Regions from separate parts of the Arthrobacter sp. NPDC056691 genome, predicted to be linked through region 2. Evidence: riboswitches for the same ligand, from Rfam matches in the RefSeq annotation. Region 2 holds a riboswitch; the other holds the start of a gene.
What was found. Region 2 has a riboswitch for S-adenosylmethionine ahead of ACFRAU_RS13285 (aminotransferase class V-fold PLP-dependent enzyme). Riboswitches for the same ligand answer to the same signal wherever they lie in the genome.
Positions count from the first base shown of each region.

Region 1: it holds a riboswitch for S-adenosylmethionine, as region 2 does, so the genes downstream of both, ACFRAU_RS02430 (LLM class flavin-dependent oxidoreductase) here and ACFRAU_RS13285 (aminotransferase class V-fold PLP-dependent enzyme) in region 2, are expected to answer to the same signal.

Region 1 is NZ_JBHTXX010000002.1:101,489-107,406, forward strand. Features, by position in the region: gene ACFRAU_RS02415 (ABC transporter permease) at 1-141, opposite strand, end outside; gene ACFRAU_RS02420 (ABC transporter substrate-binding protein) at 141-1,805, opposite strand; gene ACFRAU_RS02425 (NtaA/DmoA family FMN-dependent monooxygenase) at 1,802-3,220, opposite strand; gene ACFRAU_RS02430 (LLM class flavin-dependent oxidoreductase) at 3,234-4,340, opposite strand; SAM riboswitch class IV at 4,377-4,485, opposite strand; gene ACFRAU_RS02435 (LLM class flavin-dependent oxidoreductase) at 4,699-5,859, shown strand; gene ACFRAU_RS02440 (rhodanese-like domain-containing protein) at 5,899-5,918, shown strand, end outside.
Region 2 is NZ_JBHTXX010000014.1:110,491-116,408, reverse strand. Features, by position in the region: gene ACFRAU_RS13305 (DoxX family protein) at 1-410, shown strand, start outside; gene aroA (3-phosphoshikimate 1-carboxyvinyltransferase) at 417-1,823, shown strand; gene ACFRAU_RS13295 (ribosome small subunit-dependent GTPase A) at 1,807-2,922, shown strand; gene hisN (histidinol-phosphatase) at 2,989-3,801, shown strand; SAM riboswitch class IV at 3,979-4,092, shown strand; gene ACFRAU_RS13285 (aminotransferase class V-fold PLP-dependent enzyme) at 4,127-5,533, shown strand; gene ACFRAU_RS13280 (class I SAM-dependent methyltransferase) at 5,631-5,918, shown strand, end outside.

The DNA.
Region 1 (5,918 bases), on a different contig from region 2:
CACGGAATTCTGTTCGTCCCCGCTGGCCATGATGCTGACGGCGTCGCCCGGGAGCAGGTAAAGGATGAAGAAGGAGACGGTGTAGGCCGCCCAGAGAACAAAGGCACCCTGCAAGAGACGTTGCCCGATGTAGCGGAACACTACTTGGCCAGCCAGGCGTCGTAGAAGTCCAGGCGGCTGGAGGCCTCGAACTTCAGGTCGTGCACCTTCCCGCTGGCGGAGATCGTGGTGGAGAGCTCGTACAGCGGGATGGAGTGCGCGTCCTTGATGAGTGTCTCCTGGGCCTGGTCCACGAGCTTCTGCCGTGCGCCCTTGTCCAGTGCGGCTGCCTGCTCGCCAAGGGTGGTGTCCACCGGCAAAGCAGAGCGGAGGTTGCTGCCGCCGCGGGCCGTGTTGGCGCCGAAGACGGTCCGCAGGACATCCGGATCGCTGCGGGTCAGGTTGCCGTAGGAGAAGTCGTAGTCCTTGTTCGCCTGGGCTGCCGTGACGTCAGCGATGGTGGTGAACTTCAGCTGAAGGTCGATGCCCACCGCCTTGAGCTGCTGCTGCACGAGTTCCAGGACTTCCTTCGGCGACTGCCAGTAGGTGACCGAGAAGGAGAGCTTCTGGCCGTTCTTGGCGCGGATGCCGTCCGCTCCGGGCTTCCATCCGGCGTCGTCCAGGAGCTTCTTGGCGCCGTCGGGATCGAACTTCAGCAGATCGCTGAAGTCCTTGAAGAACGGGGTGGTGTGGGACAGCACTCCCTTGGCGGGCTGGTCTGCCTCGGTCAGCAGCGTCTTGGTGATTTCCTCGCGGTTGATGGCCCTGGAAATCGCCTGGCGCACCGCCGTCTCCTTGAGCTTCGGCGTGGACTCGTTGGAGTACAGGTTGTAGACCACGCCTGGGTTCGCCCTGGTCTCCTTCCAGAAGCCGTTGCCGTCAAAGAGCTTGGTGTCCGCAGCGGAGATGGCCGCTGTGGCATCGATCTGCCCGGACTGCAGGCTGCCGGTCCGGTTGCCTGCTTCCGGGATGATCTTGAAGGTGACGGTGTCCAGGTAGGCCTCACCCTTGTTGCTGTTCGTGGAGGCCGGCCACGCATATCCTGCCCGGCGCTCCAGGACTGCTTCCTTGTCCACCGTGTAGCTCTTCACGGTGAACGGGCCCGATCCGTCGAATTTGCCGGCGCACCGGTCGGCCGTGCTGAGTTTCGCCGACGCCGGGGAGAGCAGCCCGAGGGTGAAGGTGGAGGTGGCCTGCAGGAACTGGGCGTTCGGCTTCGCGAAATCCACCACCACGGTCTTCGGATCCTTGACCGTGATGCCGCTGACGTCGCTGAGGTACGTGGAACCCAAGGTGGCTTTGGCGCCGAGGGCCTTGATCGCCTCGAAGTTGGTCTTGACCGACTGGGCGTCAATGGGTGTCCCGTCGGCGAAGGTGGCCCCGCTCCGGAGCGTGAACGTGAAGCTCGTGGCGTCCTTGTTCGCCTCAAACTTCTCGGCCAGCCACGGCACGATCTCGCCGGTGTCCGGGTCCTGGGAGGTCAGCGACGCCACCGTCTGGCGGGCGACGGCGATCGCGTCGTTGTTGCCCACCTGCTGCGGATCGATGCACCCGCGGTCCACGGAAACCGCGAAATTGAGGTTGCCGCCCCGGACAGGGGTGCCGCTGGCACCCGGCTGGGATCCGGCGTCGGACGTTCCGCCGCACGCGGCGAGCAGCAGCGTAACGGTTCCCAGCAGCGCACCGGCGGCCGCTGTCCTGCCGATCCGCCGTGCCTTGGCCGGTTCAGGACGGGTGGAAGCAGCGTTGATGTTTCGGGTGGTCATGCGACTTCCTCGTTTTCGTTGGTGCCCACCGATGCCAGGGAGCCGCTGCGGTGTGACAGCGGGGCGCGGAGCCCCAGGTTTTCGCGGAGCGTGGTGCCCCCGTATTCGGTCCGGTAGACCCCTCGGTCCTGCAGCCTGGGGACAAGCTCGTTGACGATGTCGTCGAGTCCGGAGGGGACGATCCAGGGCGTGATGTTGAAACCGTCCACGGCACCGGAATGGGCGTATTCGGCCAGCAGGTCGGCGACGTCGTCGTAGGAACCGACCAGGCCCCGGCCGTTGAGCTGGGCGCGGCCGGAGACGAACTGCCTGATGGACTGCCCCTTCTCCTTCGCCTCGGCCCGCCACTCCGCGGCAAGCTCCCGGGCGTTCTTTCCATGGAACGCGTTGCCCCGGGTGGGGTCGGTGACGTCTACGACGGGGTCGACGCCGGGAAGCGGGCCGTCGGGGTCGTATTCGCTGAGGGTGCGGCCCCAGAACTGCTCCAGGAACGCAATGGCGGTCTGCGGACCCACCTGCCGTTCGCGGACCCACTGGTGCTTTTCCTCCGCTTCCTTGGCGGTGGGTGCCAGGATGAACTCCTGTCCCGGGAAGATCTTGACGTCATCCGCCGGCCGGCCTGCCTTTAGCGTCCGGGCCACAATGTCCTCCCGGAACTTCTTGGCCTCCTCCAGCCCGGCGTGCCGGGAGAAGATGACGTCGGCGTTGCGGACCGCGAAGTCGCGCCCGTCCGGGGAGTCGCCGGCCTGGAACAGGACCGGGTGGTGCTGGCCGGAGCGCGGGAGGCGGCCGGTGATTTCGACGTCGAAACTCGCGTCCTTGCGGCGGACGGAGGTGATGCCGTCCTCGGCCAGCCATCTGCGGGAGCCCCGGGACCCGGCGATTGCGCCGTCAGCCCAGGAATCCCAGATCGCTTTGGCGGTCTGGACGAATGCTTCGGCCCGGATGTAGCGGTCCTCGTGAGCCAGGAACCCGCCGCGCCGGAAGTTGGCACCGGTCCAGGCGTTGTCCGTGGTCACGATGTTCCACGCCGCCCGGCCGCCCGAGAGAAGGTCCAGGCTGGACAGCCGGTGGGCCAGGTCGGCGGGATCGTTGTAGGTGGTGTTCTGCGTGGCCACGAGTCCGATGTTGGTGGTCACTGCAGCCAGGGCCGCGAGGGCCGTCTGCGCGTCCGGCCGGCCCGCGACGTCGAGCTCGTGGATCCGGCCCAGGTGTTCGCGGAGCCGCAGCCCTTCGCCCAGGAAGAAGGCCGTGAAGAGGCCGCGTTCTGCGGTCTGTGCCACCCGGCGGAAAGATTCGAAGTCGGTCTGGGATCCGCTCTCTGGATCACGCCAGACTGTGGTGTGGTTGACGCCCTGGAAGAAGACGCCGAACTGGATCTGGCCGTTGCCGGCAGTGCGCGACGGGGTGCTCATGGGTCTGGCCTCTCTAGAGGGCCGCGGCGGCGGCGTAGCGGTTGGCGGGACGGGGCAGGCCGAAGGATTCACGCAGAGTGCTGCCCGGGAGGGGGCTGGACAGCAGGCCGCTGCGCCGAAGTTCCGGGAGCACCAGGGCGGCCAGCTCCGGAAGGTCGGTGTCCAGCACCGCGGGGCTGATCCGGACCCCGTCGCCCTGCTGGAACAGCTCGGCGAGGAGCTCCACCAGCCCGGCCGCGTCTCCCACGTAGCGGGCGCCGCCCTGCCATGGCTCGTGCGCTTCCAGTTCGGCCAGCCGGTCGGCTGCCCGCTGGCCACGGGCGTCGAGGACCACGTCCAGTTCCAGGAGTGTGCGCGGGGCGCCGGCGTTCCTTGCAGCCTCGGCTGCCGGCGCCAGCTCCTCCGGCGTGGCCGCGGTAACCAGCGCCACGTCGGCTTCGACGGTGGGCAGGAGGGCCGCCGGGGCAAAGACCGGCAGCTGCCCCTGGAAGGGGCGCGGAATGATGGACGGGCCCTTCACGGAAAACTGGCTTCCCTCGAAATCCGCATAGTGCAGCTTGCCCGCGTCGAGGAACCGGCCGGTGGCCTCGTCCCGGATCACGGCGTCGTCTTCCCACGAATCCCACAGCCGCCGGGCGCTTTCGACGACGTCCGCCGCCTCCGCGCCGGCTTCCCCGGCGGGAAGGACGTCGCGGCCTACCGAACGTGCTTCCTGCGGCGTGTTCTCTGCGCTGACCAGCCACCCTGCCCGGCCGCGGGAGGAATAGTCCAGGCTCGCCAGCTGGGTGGCCACGTGGAAGGGCTCCGTGTAGACCACGCCCGCCTCGGGCACCAGGCCGATCGACCGCGTCACGGGCGAGGCAAAGGCCGCACGCTGCACCGCGTCGATCCGTCCCGCGATCCCGGCGGCTTCGGTGTCCATGGTCCGCGAGTCGTGGAAGGTGGCGAGGTGGAAGCCGGCGACGTCCGCTGCCTGCACGGTTTCCCGGATGCGGCTGCCGGTCAGCAGGGCGTTGGGCTCGTGCGCGGCGAACCGCCAGGCTGCCGGGTGCGCGCCGTCCCCGTCGAGCTCGATGCCGAGCACGGCGGAACGGTTTTTGGGTGTGGGTAATGAAGGCATGGTTCCCTCTTTTTAGGGGCCGCGGACGGCCGTCTCGACATTCACTTGCCGCAATGCGGCCAGGTCTGTTTCCGGAGCACCCCGCCATCAAATGCCTGAGGGTTGCCGCAGCACGAGCCGGTCCTTGGCGTGCTGACTCTGGACCTAGACGTTGAATCTAGGAGGGCTGGCCGGACTTTTCCAAACCGCCGGTCTCGTGGTGTCAATTCGGGAAATACCGCGTCAAGCAGCGGTGCATTCCGTCATGCGCAGCCTTCATTTGTGACGGATTTTGGGCTCCGGTTACCCCCGGTTTCCGGACATTGAGGACGGTGACGGAGGAGTTTGGCCAGCGCCGGACGCTCCGTAGTGTTCTGCCATGCCCAAGCCTTCCGCGGTTCCCCTCTCGGTCCTTGATCTCAGCCCCGTCTCCGCCGGCCAGACTGCCGCAGACGCCCTGCGGAACAGCATTGCGCTGGCCGTCTCGGCAGAGGCGCTGGGGTACAGCCGCTATTGGCTGGCCGAACACCACTTGAGTCCGGGCGTTGCCGGCTCCGCCCCGCACGTCCTGTCCGCCCTCATTGCCGCGGCGACGAGCAGCATCCGGGTGGGAACGGCGGCCACAATCCTGGGTAACTACCGGCCGGTGCAGATCGCCGAAAACATCGGGACACTGTCCGCCCTGTACCCGGGGCGCGTGGACCTCGGCTTTGGCAGGTCCGGGGTGCCCAAGGTGCCGGCCGAAGAGGCCGGGGCTCCCGCTCCGCTGGCCCCTTCGCCGGCCTCCTCCGGCCCTTCGGGGAACCGCGTGGTGGACGGCCTGGTGATCCCGGCCCCGCGGCCGCTGTTCGGCAGGAAGTTCCCCGAGCGCTTCCAGGTCCAGGCCGATCTGCTGGGGCGGGTGGCCGGTGATGCGGACAACTTCGAAAACGACGTCCAGGACATCATCGCGTTCTTCGCCGGCGAATACCGCGCAGCGCAGGGCACGGAAGTCACCGTCCACCCGGCGCAGGGCAACGCTCCCGGGTTCTGGATCCACGGGTCCAGCGCCGGACCCAGTGCCCGGCTCGCCGGAAAGCTCGGCCTGCCCTTCGGGGCGAACTATCATGTGGCCCCGGCCGCGGTCCTGGAGTCCGTCGGCGAATACCGGTCGCATTTCAAACCGTCCGCCACCTTGGCTGAGCCGTACGTAGCGGTGTCCGCCGATGTCGTGGTGGCTGAGACCGAGTCCCGGGCCAGGACCATCGCAGCCGGGTACGCGGACTGGGTCCACAGCATCAGGACCGGCCGCGGCGCCATTCCGTACCCGGCGCCCGGGGATGCCGAACGCCGGCCGGAGCTGGAGCCGGCCGAAGCGGACCTCATCCAGGACAGGCTGGACACCCGCTTCGTGGGCGACCCCGTGCAGGTGGCGGAGGGGCTGCGCACCCTGCAGCGCGCCACCGGAGCCAACGAGCTCCTGGTTACCACCATCACCCACCACCAGGCTGACCGGGTCCGGTCCCAGGAGCTGCTCGCGCAGGCCTGGGGACTCTCCTGACACCCTTCCCATCATTAACCAACATTCGAAGGAGCACCAATGAGCACCGAAAACACCAC
Region 2 (5,918 bases):
TGGCCCGGATCATCGGCGGAACGCAGGTGGGTGCCGGCGTCCTCTTCGCGCTCGGCAAATCTGCGCGCCTGGCGGCCTCGGTACTGGCCGTCATCTCGGCACTGAACGCCTTCGTTGAATGGCGCAGCGCCGACATCAGCAGCAAGGAGGGCCGCGAAGCCCGCCGCAACCAGTTGCTCAAGAACATCACCCTGACCGGCGGTGTGTTGCTCGCCTCCGTGGACACGGCCGGAAAGCCCAGCCTCGCCTGGCGCGCAGAGCACCTCGCTGCCGACGCGCGGAAGACCGCGAGCCACCTCGCCGCCGACGCACGCAAGACCACGGGCAAGAAGCTGCACAGCGCCGACAAAGCAGTCCGCAAGGCCGATAAGGCAGTCCGCAAGGCTGTTGACCACGCAGTGGGGGCATAAGCGGGAATGACAGCATCATCCACGGGAGCGCCCGCTGAAAACTCCGGCGCTGCTCCGCACTGGCCCGCGCCGTTTGCGGAGCAGCCGGTTGACGCCACGGTCCGCGTGCCGGGCTCAAAGTCGCTGACCAACAGGTTCCTGGTGCTCGCCGCACTGGCCGACGGGCCGTCCCGGCTCCGGGCGCCGCTGCACTCCCGCGACTCGGCGCTGATGATCGCTGCCCTCCGCCAGCTTGGCGCGGACATCCGGGAGGTGCCGGGCGACGGCGCCTTCGGCCCGGACCTGGAGGTGACGCCGATTCCGGCCAACTCCAGCGGTGCCGACGTCGCCATCGACTGCGGCCTTGCCGGAACCGTCATGCGGTTTGTTCCGCCGATGGCGGCACTCCGCAGCGGCGCCACCGTTTTCGACGGCGACCCCCACGCACGGGAGCGCCCGATGGGGACCATTATCGAGGCCCTTGCAGGCCTCGGCGTGCCCGTCGGCGGGGAAGACGGTGCAACGCCAACGTCGCTGCCGTTCCGGGTTGAAGGCACGGGACAGGTCCGCGGCGGCCACCTGGTCATTGACGCCAGCGCCTCGTCCCAGTTCGTCTCCGCCCTGCTGCTGGTGGGGGCACGGTTCACGGACGGCCTTCACCTTGAACACTCCGGCAGCTCGGTGCCGAGCCTGGACCACATCAACATGACCATCGCCGTGCTCCGCGGCGCAGGCGTGGTGGTGGATGACTCCACGCCCAACCACTGGATTGTCAGCCCCGGCCCGATCCGTGCGTTCGACCAGCGGATCGAACAGGACCTGTCCAATGCAGGACCGTTCCTGGCTGCCGCACTGGCCACCGGCGGCACGGTGCGGATTCCGGACTGGCCGGAGCACACCACGCAGGTGGGTGACATGTGGCGCAGCATCCTCAGCGACATGGGTGCTGCCGTCACCCTGCAGGACGGCACCCTGACGGTGACCGGAGGCAGCGAAATCAAGGGCGCGGACTTCGCCGAAACCAGCGAACTGGCGCCCACCGTCGCCGCGCTGTGCGCGCTGGCCTCCGGCCCCTCGCGCCTGAGCGGCATTGCCCACCTTCGGGGACATGAGACGGACCGGCTCGCCGCGCTCGTCACGGAGATCAACCGCCTCGGCGGCGATGCAGAGGAAACCGCGGACGGATTGATCATCCGGCCAGCGGAACTGCACGCCGGCGTGGTGCACAGCTACGCGGACCACCGGATGGCCACCGCCGGGGCCATCCTCGGCCTGGCGGTCAGAGGTGTGGAAGTGCAGGACATCGCCACGACATCCAAGACCATGCCGGACTTCCCGCAGCTGTGGGCGGGCATGCTCGGCCAGCGGAGCAATGCTGTTTCAAACAGGGCAGCGACCGACACCGCGGGGACCACCGGTGGCACGCAGCACTGATTCCTGGGACGAATCCGATGTCCGGATCCGGCCGAACAAGAAGGGTTCGAGGCCCCGGACGAAGGACCGCCCCAGCCATGAGGACGCCGTCACGGGGCGGATCATCACCGTTGACCGGGGACGTTACACGGCAGTCGTAGGCGAGGACTCCGGCCATGAGCGGACCGTCATCGCCGCCCGCGCCCGGGAATTGCGCCGCTCCCCCGTGGTGGCGGGTGACTTCGTGTCCCTCGTGGGTGATGTCTCAGGCGCACCGGACACCCTCGCCCGGCTCGTGAAGATCCTGGACCGCAAGACGCTGCTGCGCCGCAGCGCCGACGACACCGATCCGGTGGAACGCGCCGTTGTGGCCAACGCTGACCAGCTGGTGGTGGTTGTCGCTGCCGCCAACCCGGAACCCCGCACCGGGTTCATCGACCGGGCGCTGGTGGCCGCCTATGACGCCGGAATCGAGCCGCTGCTGCTGGTCACCAAGGCGGACGTCAAAGACCCCACCGAGCTGCTGGGCAACTACCGCCATCTCGACTTTCCGGTCATTATCAGCCGCACTGCTGACTCTGACGCATCCGGCATCGACGCCCGGTCCGACGACGGTCTCTCCGCCCGGCTCGACGTTGCCGCGGTGTCCGAACTCCGCGCCCATCTGGACGGCAAGGTGACAGTGATGCTGGGCCACTCCGGCGTCGGAAAATCCACCATGGTCAACGCGCTGACCGGCGCCGAACGTGCCACCGGCGGCGTCAATGCCGTAACGGGCCGCGGAAGGCACACGTCGTCGTCGGCCCTTGCCCTCAAGCTCGCTGACGCCCCGGCCGGGAGCTGGATCATCGACACGCCGGGCATCCGCTCCTTCGGGCTGGCCCACGTCGACCCGGACCGCATCCTGCACTCCTTCCCCGACCTTGAGCCGGGCACCGAGGCCTGCGAACGCGGCTGCAAGCACGACGCCAGCGCCGTCAACTGCGGCGTGGATGCATGGGTCGCGGCCGGCCACGCCGGCCCCACGGGAGCGGCCAGGCTCGCGTCCCTGCGCCGCCTCCTGGGCACCGACCCGCGCGCGGAGGGCCAGGAAACCAAGGAACTCGGCAGCGTCGGATAGCCTCCCCCGGCGCAGCCCGGCCACTGCCTCCCCGCCCCGCCGGGCCTTTGAGGGTAGTTTGGAACCATGACCCAACCCGCTTCAACGTACAACGATGACCTGCGTCTGGCCCATGTGCTGGCCGATTCCGTGGACGACCAGACCATGAGCCGGTTCAAGGCGCTGGACCTTAAAATCGAGACGAAGCCTGATCTGACGCCGGTCACCGATGCGGACAAGGCCGCCGAGGAGTCCATCCGCGGCCAGCTGTCCCGCTCCCGTCCCCGTGACGCCGTGCTCGGTGAAGAGTTCGGAAGTTCCGGCCACGGTTCCCGCCGCTGGATCATCGATCCCATCGACGGAACCAAGAACTTTGTCCGCGGGGTGCCGGTGTGGGCCACGCTGATCGCCCTGGTCGATGAGGGCGAACCCGTCGTGGGCGTGGTCAGCGCCCCTGCGCTCGGCAAGCGCTGGTGGGCGGCCAAGGGCGCAGGGGCGTACTCGGGCCGTTCCCTCGCCGCCGCGACCAGGCTCAAGGTATCCAACGTGTCCAGCCTCGCCGACGCCTCGCTGTCCTACTCAAGCCTCGGCGGCTGGAAGGACCGCGGCAACCTCGATGAATTCCTCCGGCTCACCGAGGATGTGTGGCGCACCCGCGCCTACGGCGATTTCTGGTCCTACTGCATGGTGGCCGAAGGAGCGGTGGACATCGCCTGCGAACCGGAGCTGAACCTGTACGACATGGCGGCGCTGGTGCCGATCGTGACGGAGGCAGGCGGCCGTTTCACCTCCCTCGAAGGCACGGACGGCCCGTTCGGCGGCAACGCCCTGGCGACCAACTCGATCCTGCACTCGGAGGTCCTGAAGCGGCTGAACCCGCAGCTGGACGATTTGCTCTAGCTTTCCCCCCTCCCCCGGCGCCTTAGCGCTGAATATTACGACGGCGGTCGTCCCCTTTTGGTGACGACCGCCGTCGTTTATTCGGCCGTGAGCCGCATATCCATGCTGCGTAATAATCCGCTTAACATTCCGAACCGGCTTTTTCATCGCCCCTCCGGATGTCCTAGTCTCGTAACAGGTCACGAGTGCCAGCGCTAAACCCCGGTTAGCTGGCCGGCAACCCTCCATTCGCGGTGGGGTGCCCCGGGTGACGACCAGGCCGATCCGGAACGGACCCGGCAAGCGCGGATCCCCGTCACACGGGGTCCTTTCTCAGTGAGGTCCCATGACGACTGCAATCATTTCCCCCACCACCGACGCTGGCGTGCTGGACGGCCGATTTGCCGCCGCAGGCCGTCCCCTGGCCGCCGTCACCGGCGCGGAAATCCAGGCTCCGCTGATCCAGGGCGGCCACGTCCGCTATGCCAACCTGGACTACGGCGCCTCCGCGCCTGCCCTGTCCGTCGTTTCTGCATACCTCAACGAGATCCTGCCGTACTACGCAAGCGTGCACCGCGGCGCGGGTTATGCCTCGCAGATCAGCACGTCCGTGTACGAGAACGCGCGGGACATCGTGCGGGAGTTCGTGGGCGGCCGCGCCGATGACGCCGTCATCTTCACCCGGAACACCACCGACTCCCTCAACCTCCTGGCCGGTTGCCTGCCGGTGGAGGGGCACCACCACACCGGTGAAGTGCTGTACCTGGACATCGAGCACCACGCCAACCTGCTGCCGTGGCAGGGTGTGCCGCACCGCAGCGTCGTGGCCTCGGAAACGCTGGAAGCGACCATCAGCAGCCTGCGCACCGAACTGGAGCACGGTGACGTCAGCCTCCTTGCCGTGACCGGCGCCTCCAACGTCACCGGCGAGATCCTTCCGATCCGGCGCCTCGCTGCGCTGGCCCACGAATACGGTGCCCGGATCGTGGTTGACGCCGCGCAGCTCGCGCCGCACCGGCGCGTGAACATCGCCGCGGACGACGTCGACTACCTCGCCTTCTCCGGCCACAAGCTCTACGCCCCCTTCGGGGCCGGCGTGCTGATCGGCCGTCCCGACTGGCTCGACGCCGGCAACCCCCACCTCGCCGGCGGCGGCGCTGTGAGCGAGGCCAGGCTCGACGGCGTCAGCTGGGCCACCGGCCCCGCCCGCCACGAGGGCGGCTCACCCAACGTGCTCGGAGCCGCCACCCTGGCCCGGGCAACCCAGGTCATCGCCGCCCTGGATCCGCAGAGCTGGCATGCCCATGAGGCCGCCATCCGGTCCTTCCTCGTCGAGGGGCTACGCAAGATCGACGGCGTCACCGTCCACCAGATCTTCGAGGACAGCGACCCGGACGACGCCATTGGCGTGGTCAACTTCTCCTTGGAGGGTTACGACGCCGGCCTGGTGGCCGCTTACCTGTCGGCCGAACACGGCGTGGGACTCCGCGACGGCCGCTTCTGCGCGCACCCCCTGCTCAAGCGCCTAGGCCTGCCGTCCGGCTCCCTGCGCGCCAGCTTCGGCGTTGGGTCACGGCTCGAGGACGCCCAGCGGCTGCTCGCCGGCATCGAGGAGCTCCGCCGCTCCGGCCTCGGCTGGGACTACGTGGTGGACGCCGGTCGCTGGGTTCCGGCGAACGACACCCGCACCTACCCCGCGTGGGCACCCAACACCCCCGGCACCGCCGGCGCCGCCCCCTGCGTGCAGGACTAACCTCCGCCCCGGCCTGCCACGGCGGAGGTCCACGCCAGCGCACCCTGTACGGTAAATTCGAAAGGTAATTTTCGACGTCGGACTAAGGAGACTGTGCGTGGCACGGGGCGGTCCCAAACTTCATCACGGACGGCGTCAGGAGCTCGGGCAGAGCTTCCAGGACGGCGGCGAGCATTACCACCGCGTCCGTCCCGGCTACCCTGCCGATTCCGCGGACTGGCTTATTCCGGCCGGGGCCCGCACAGCTGCCGACATCGGCGCCGGAACCGGTAAATTCACGGCCTTGCTGGTGGAACGCGGGCTGAGCGTCACCGCCGTGGACCCTTCCGCGGACATGCTGGAGCAGCTCAGCCGTGTCTTTTCGGGCGGTGACTACCGCCCGGTC